Linked DNA regions of Phenylobacterium montanum. The protein of the gene in region 1 interacts with the protein of each later gene in a pairwise test. Links are inferred from orthologs where the notes say so. Each region holds a gene or a part of one and is shown on either strand. Other genes may lie near its edges.

What was found. The genes of interacting proteins can lie anywhere in the genome.
Region 2: the proteins of rpe (region 1) and dnaN interact in binary tests that used the Escherichia coli proteins (3 or more experiments, as listed by UniProt). The link is inferred for Phenylobacterium montanum from one-to-one orthologs.

Annotation. Positions count from the first base shown.
Region 1 is NZ_CP073078.1:3,485,228-3,488,994, reverse strand. The notes cover bases 170-3,167. They hold rpe (ribulose-phosphate 3-epimerase), read left to right. Parts: upstream 170-1,336; coding sequence 1,337-1,999; downstream 2,000-3,167. Other genes in these bases: KCG34_RS15655 (heparinase II/III family protein), read left to right, coding at 2,010-3,167; KCG34_RS15665 (carboxymuconolactone decarboxylase family protein), read right to left, coding at 619-1,188; KCG34_RS15670 (SDR family NAD(P)-dependent oxidoreductase), read right to left, coding at 170-616. In the rest of the region: more of KCG34_RS15670, read right to left, coding at 1-169; more of KCG34_RS15655, read left to right, coding at 3,168-3,695. UniProt on the Escherichia coli protein: Catalyzes the reversible epimerization of D-ribulose 5-phosphate to D-xylulose 5-phosphate.
Region 2 is NZ_CP073078.1:3,230,356-3,233,953, forward strand. Bases 391-3,219 are described here. They hold dnaN (DNA polymerase III subunit beta), read left to right. Parts: upstream 391-1,160; coding sequence 1,161-2,279; downstream 2,280-3,219. Other genes in these bases: dnaA (chromosomal replication initiator protein DnaA), read left to right, coding at 391-935; recF (DNA replication/repair protein RecF), read left to right, coding at 2,320-3,219. In the rest of the region: more of dnaA, read left to right, coding at 1-390; more of recF, read left to right, coding at 3,220-3,471; gyrB (DNA topoisomerase (ATP-hydrolyzing) subunit B), read left to right, coding at 3,468-3,598. UniProt on the Escherichia coli protein: Confers DNA tethering and processivity to DNA polymerases and other proteins. Acts as a clamp, forming a ring around DNA (a reaction catalyzed by the clamp-loading complex) which diffuses in an ATP-independent manner freely and bidirectionally along dsDNA.

The DNA.
Region 1 (3,767 bases):
CTATGCCGGCCACGGCCATGGGGGTGTCCATCAGGCCGGGCAGTATGGCGTTGCAGCGGATGCCGTGGGCCGCGTTGGCGTTGGCGACGCTGGTGGTCAGCCGGTTCATGCCCGCCTTGGAGACCTCGTAGGCCACCTGGTTTCCCCCCGCGATCGAGGCCAGGGACGAGATGTTGACGATCGCCCCGCCGCCCTGGGCGCGCATCACCGGGATGGCGTGGCGGATCATCAGGAAGGCCGACTTCAGGTTCACCGCCAGAATGCGGTCGAAGGCGGCCTCGTCCGCCCGGTGCGCCGGCCCGTCGCCGCGCCCGCCGATGCCGACATTGTTGACCAGCACATCCAGCCGCCCGAACTGCGCCCCAGCCTCCGCCACGGCGGCGGCGCAGTCGCCGTCCCGGGAGACATCGGCCTCGAAGGCGGCCGCCTCGCCGCCCTCGGTCTGGATCATGGCCACGGTCTCGGCGGCGCTCTCCAGCCGCCGGTCGATGCACAGGACCTTCGCCCCCTCGCGTGCGAAGAGGAGCGCCATGGCCCGGCCGTTGCCGACGGTCTCGCCCGGGGTCTGGCCGGCGCCGGTGATCAGGCAGGCCTTGCCCGCGAGCCGCCCGGCCACGGTCAGAACCCCTTCAGGTCGGGATCGAGGGTCTGGCCCTCGTCGAGCTGCACCCCGAAGCTGTTCAGCAGCATCGAGACCTGAGTGTACTGGCCGGCGGTGAACACCAGGTCCATGGCCTGGCCCTGGTCGAAGTGCTTGAGCAGGTCCGCCCAGGACGGCTCGGTGACGAACTGCTGGTGGTGCAGGTCGTCGGTGGCGCGGATCAGGGCGGCGTCGGCCGCGCTCCAGCCCGGCGCGTCGGCGCCGGCCTTGATGCGCGCGATCTCGGCGTCGGTCAGGCCCGCCCGCTGGCCGATCGGTACGTGCTGGGTCCACTCGTAACCCGCCTTGCAGAGGTAGCCGATGCGCAGGATCACGATCTCGCGCTCCCGGGCGGGCAGGCTGTTCTTCTTCGACAGGATGTAGCTTCCCCACCCCAGGAAGCCCTTCATCGCCGCCGGCTTGTTCAGGAAGGTGCGGAAGATGTTGAGGATCGCGCCGCGGTCAGCCATGGGCGCCACCAGTTCGCGCTGCTCGTCCGTCCAGTCGCCCTCGGCCACGGGCGCGATGCGGGGCTTGGTCAGTCTCATGCGGCGTCCTTCCCGTGTATGTCTGTGGGTCTATCTGACCGCCATTCACCCGCCTTCGCCAAGCGGGATTTCAACCGGAACCCGCCTCAGGCGTTTGCATGGCGCCGGCGGCTTGCGCCGGCCCCGCGCCGCGCGCTAACTCCGGCTCATGAGCAGACCCCCGATCATCGCCCCGTCCATCCTGGCCTCGGACTTCTCCAAGCTCGGCGAGGAGGTGCGCGCCATCGAGGCCGCCGGCGCCGACTGGGTGCATGTGGACGTGATGGACGGCCACTTCGTGCCCAACATCACCATAGGCCCGGACGTGGTGAAGGCCCTGCGCCCGCACTCAAAGCTGCCCTTCGACGTGCACCTGATGATCGCCCCGGCCGATCCCTATCTGGAGGCGTTCCGCCAGGCCGGCGCCGACCTGATCAGCATCCATCCGGAGGCCGGGCCGCACCTGAACCGCTCGCTGAAGCAGATCCGCAAGCTGGGGGCCAAGGCCGGGGTGGTGTTCAACCCCTCGACCCTGCCCGAGACCATCGAATGGATGATGGACGAGGTCGACCACATCCTGGTCATGTCGATCAATCCCGGCTTCGGCGGCCAGAGCTTCATGACCTCGCAGCTGAGGAAGATCGAGCGCCTGCGCGGCATGATCGAGAAGGAGCGCCGGCCGATCGAGCTGGAGGTCGACGGCGGGGTCACGCCGGAGACCGCGCGGCTGTGCGTCGACGCCGGCGCCACGGCCCTGGTGGCCGGCACCGCCGTCTTCCGCGGCGGGCCGGCGGCCTATGCGGACAATATCCGCGCCTTGAGGGGAGGCTAGGCCCCTACCTATGGCGGGCGAGCGGACACGGCTGTGGCTTCCGGCCGTGGGGCGCGCCCTGGCCGGCCAGGCGCGCGCGGAGTGGCGCGCCACGCCCATGGGCCAGTCGGGCCTGTCCGGGCCCAGGCCCCTCGGCTTCGCCATCCAGCCCCACAACGCCCGCCCGGCGACCCGCGAGCGCGGCGAGGCGCTGCTGCAGGGCCGTTTCGACCTGGCCGGCGAGACCCTGGACCTCGGCCCCGGCGGCGATCCCTGGAACCGGCCCAGCCCCAGCCTGGCCTTCGCCGAGCGGCTGCACAGCTTTGACTGGCTTGTCGACCTGATGGCCCACGGCGAGGCCGGCGCGCGCGAAGCCCTGCGCCTGACCCTGGACTGGAAGCGGGTGTTCGGCCGCTGGAACCCCTTTTCCTGGCGCGCCGACCTGGCCGAACGGCGGGTGTTCAACCTGGCCTGCGCCGGCCGGGCCATGCTGGCCGGCGCCTCCGACTTCGAGATCGGCCAGCTCTCGGACAGCGTGGCGCGCCAGGCCCGCCACCTCCTCAGGCTCAAGGACGAGCCGCCGCGGGCCGCCGAGCGGTTGAACGCCGCCGCGGTGGCCGGGATCGCCCTGGCGGGGCCGGCGGGCGAGGCGATCTACATCCGGGCCCTGCCGCGGCTGGACCAGGCCCTGGCCAAGGCCGTGGCCCCGGACGGCGGCCACATGACCCGCTCGCCCGAGGCGGGGCTGGAGCTTTTGCTCGACCTGCTGGCCCTCGACGATGGCCTGTCGCAGACCGGCCACGCGCCGCTGGAGCGGGCCACGCGCGCCATCGACCGCCTGTCGGGCGCGACGCGCTTCTTCACGCTGCCCGACGGACGCCTGGGCGCCTTCCAGGGCGGCGAGTCCTCGACCCCGGCGCGGATCGCCGCCGCCCTGACCCACGAGACCCCCGCCGCCAAGGCCGAACCGCAGCGGGACGCCCCCTTCAGCGGCTATCAGCGCCTGACCAGCCCCGGCATGAGCGTCTTGATGGATGTCGGGGCCCCGGCCAGCGGCGCCTGGAGCCTCGCCGCCTGCGACCAGGTGGGCGCGATCGAGGTGGTCTGCGGGCGCGAGCGGCTGATCGCCAACTGCGGCTGGAGCCCGCGCAGCCACCGCCCCGGCCCCTGGCGCCAGACCGAGGCCGCCTCCACCGTGACCCTGGGCGAGGCCGGCCCGGTCGCGCCCCTCACCGGCTATCTGGCCGAGGCCCTGGGCGCCCGGCTGGTCGGGGTCGCCGGCCAGATAGCCTGCCATCGCCGCGAGAACGAGGCCGGGATCTGGGTCGAGGTCGGCAACACCGGCTGGCTGGCGGCCACCGGCCTGACCCACGAACGACGCCTGTTCCTCGACAAAGCCCTGGGCGAACTGCGCGGCGAGGACCGCTTCATCCCGGCCGAGCAGGCCCAGGCCCAGTCGGCGGCGGTGGCCGTGCGCTTCCACCTGCCCCCTGACGTCTCGGCTCTGGTCAGCCGCGACCAGCGCAGCGTGCTCCTCCGCGGCCCCTCCAGCCGCGGCTGGTGGCTGCGCAGCGACGCCAGCGAAGTCAGTATCGAGCCCTCGGCCTCCTTCGTCGAAGGCGTCGCCTACAAGGCCAGCCAGATCGTGCTGCGGGGCCGCCTCCGCACCGACCGCGGCGGGCGGGTGCGGTGGAAACTGGCGGCGGCGGAAGGGTAAGGGGCCGTTGACTCCAACCCCGCCCCCGCCTATCCCCCGGCCATTCCTTGCGTGACTGGCGATGAAGGTGGG
Region 2 (3,598 bases), 260 kb from region 1 along the record:
ACTTCAACCCCGTCGTCTTCCATGGCCCCTACGGTTTCGGCAAGACGCACCTTCTGAACGCCATCGCCTGGGAGGCCATGCGCGCCTCGCCCGGCCGCAAGGTGATCTACCTGACCGCCGAGCGGTTCCTGCAAAGCTTCGTGCGGGCGATGATGGACCGCACCGGCCCGGCCTTCAAAGACGAGCTGCGCGCCGCCGACCTGCTCCTGATCGACGATGTGCATTTCATCGCCGGCAAGCAGTCGAGCCAGGAGGAACTGTATCATACCCTCGCCGCCCTGACCCAGGACGGCCGCCGGGTGGTGTTCACCGCCGACCGGGCGCCCAACGACCTGACCGAAATGGATGCCCGGCTGCGCTCGCACCTTCAGGCGGGTCTGGTCTGCGGTATCGAGCCGGCCGACCGCACGCTTCGCCTCGGCATCCTCGAGCGCAAACTGGTCCAGCTCGGCCGGCCGATGGGCCAGCCTGGCCTGAACGCCCGGCCCGAGGTGCTGCAATTCCTGGCCGACCGGTTCACCGACAGCGTGCGCGAGCTGGAAGGCGCCCTGAACACCCTGGTCGCCCGGGTGGGCGAGCGGGTCGAAGCGCTGAACCTGGACGAGGCCCAAGCGATCCTTCGGCCCCACCTGCGCGGCGCCGAAAAGCGCATCACCGTCGACGACATCCAGAAGGCGGCGGCCGAGCACTACGGCATGAAGCAGGCCGACCTGATCTCGGAACGTCGCAATCGCGCCGTGGCCCGTCCGCGCCAGGCGGCCATGTGGCTGGCCAAGACCCTGACCACGCGCTCGTTGCCGGACATCGGCCGGCGCTTCGGCGGGCGCGACCACACCACCGTGTTGCACGCCGTGCGCCGCATCGAGGCCCTGCGCCAGGAAGACCCCCAACTGGCCCGCGACCTGGAAGTCCTGACCCGCAAGCTGCGGGGCTGAAGCCACCCCCCTTGGGCGGACGACGAGCCCCTTCTTCCGTCCGAACGGCGGGGGAAGGGGCTTGCTTGGCTTTGGGCGCCTGGCGAAGCGGCGGCCTTCCGCCGAATTGGTTTTGCGCCGCCCGAACCCTCTTCCCCGGCGTTGCTTTTCAGTTAATCTCCCCTCCCCTTTAAAGGGTCGCGGAGGAAGGAATCGCCGTCCGCGGCCGCAGATTCGGACGTCCAGATGCAGCTTACCATCGAGCGCGCGGCTCTGCTGAAAGCGCTGGGGCATGTTCAGAGCGTCGTCGAACGGCGCAACACCATTCCCATCCTTTCCAACGTGCTCCTGTCCACCAGCCGCGATGCGCTCGCGCTGTCGGCGACCGATCTCGACATGGAGATCATCGACGAGACGCCCGGCCGCGTTGACCAGCCCGGCCAGATCACCGCGCCCGCGCACACCCTCTACGAGATCGTCCGCAAGCTGCCGGAAGGGGCCGAGGTCGAGCTGCGCTACAGCGGCGAAGACCCACGCCTGACCATCGCGGCGGGCCGCTCGCGCTTCAACCTGCCGGTGCTGCCGGCGGGCGATTTCCCGGTGATGTCCTCGGACGGCCTGTCCAGCTCGCTCAGCATCGACACGGTCGACCTGATGCGGCTGATCGACAAGACCCGCTTCGCCATCTCCACCGAGGAGACCCGCTACTACCTGAACGGCCTCTACCTGCACACTGTCGTCGACGGCGGGGTGACCAAGCTGCGCGCCGTGGCCACCGACGGCCACCGCCTGGCCCTGGCCGAGATGCTGGCGCCCGAAGGCGCAGTCGGCGCGCCCGGCGTCATCGTGCCGCGCAAGACCGTGCAAGAGGCCCGGCGCCTGCTGGAAGACGCCGGCGAGACCGTCGAGCTGCAGGTCTCGGCCCAGAAGGTGCGCTTCGCCTTCGGCCGCGCCGCCCTGACCTCCAAGGTGATCGACGGCTCCTTCCCCGACTATGTGCGGGTGATCCCCAAGGACAACACCCGCATCCTGACCGTCGACAACGCCCTGTTCGCCCAGGCGGTGGACCGGGTGGCGACCATTTCGGCGGAGAAGAGCCGTTCGGTGAAGATGACGGTCGAAAGCGGCCGCATCGTGCTCACCGTGCGCAACATGGAGGCCGGCCAGGCGGTCGAGGAGATCGAGGTCGACTACGACGGCGAGCCCTTCGAGATCGGCTTCAACGCCCGCTACCTCTTGGACGTCTGCGGCCAGATCAAGGGCGAGACCGCCGAGTTCCGCTTCGCCGACCCGGCCTCGCCGACCCTGGTCCTGGACCCGGTGGACGCGGACGTGCAGTACGTCCTGATGCCACTGCGCGTGTAGAACCCCTGCCCAAGGGGAGGGGCCCTGCGCCCCTCACGCCATGACCCGCGCCGTCCTGCGCCAGCTGACCCTGACCGACTTCCGCGGCTATGAGCGCGCCGCCCTGCCCATGGACGGGCGGCCGGTCTATCTGTTCGGGCCCAATGGGGCGGGCAAGACCAACCTTCTGGAGGCGGTCAGCCTACTGTCGGCCGGGCGGGGCTTGCGCAACGCCGCCATCGCCGAGATCGGCCGCCGCCTGCCGGGCGAGGCCGCGGGCCGCGCCTGGGCCGTCGCGGCCGAGGTCGAGAGCGACCCCGCTGAGGAGCCGGTCCGCCTGGGCACGGGGACCGAGGCCCCCGGCGCGGCCCGCCGGCTGGTCCGCGCCCAGGGCGAGCCGGCGATGCCCGGTCGCCTGGCCGATCACCTGCGCCTGGTCTGGCTGACCCCGCAGCAGGACCGCCTGTTCCTGGAGGGCGCCAGCGAGCGGCGGCGCTTCTTCGACCGACTGGTGTTCGCCGCCGAGCCCGGCCACGCCGCCCAGGCGGCGTCTTACGAGAAGGCCCTGCGCGAGCGCGCCCGGCTCCTGGCCGAGGAGGGGCCGGACCCCGACTGGCTGACCGCGCTGGAAGCGCGCCTGGCCGAGGCCGGGGCGCGGATGGCCGAGGCCCGCGTCCGCACCCTCGTCGCGCTCAAGGCCGAGATCGACGGCCGGGCCGACCGGCCCTTTCCCCAGGCCGACCTGGACCTTACCGGCCCCTTCGAGCAGATGGCGCTCGCGGGCGCGCCAACCGAGGAGATCGAGGCCCAGATCGCCCGCGCGCTCTTGGCCGGGCGCCCACGCGACGCCGCCGCCGGGCGCAGCCTGACCGGCCCGCACCGCACCGATCTTTCCGTCCGTCATCGGGAAAAGGACCGCCCGGCCGCCGAATGCTCCACGGGTGAGCAGAAAGCCCTGATTTTGAACCTGGTTTTGGCCCAGGCTGCGCGACTTTCGGGTGCGAAATCCGCACCGAATCCTGTAGTGTTGCTCGATGAGGTCGCCGCGCACCTGGACCCGCTCCGGCGTGCGGCCCTCTTCGATGAAATCGAGGCGCTGGGCCTGCAGGCTTTCCTGACCGGGACCGAAGAAGCGCTGTTTAGCGACCTGAAGGGGCGAGCCCAGGGCGTTCATGTGGACGCCGCCAGTCTCGCCATTGTGGACGACGAATGACCGACCAAACCCCCGAGACCTACGATCCCTCCAACGGCGCCGACGACTACGGCGCCGACAGCATCAAGGTGCTCAAGGGCCTCGACGCCGTGCGCAAGCGGCCGGGCATGTACATCGGCGACACCGA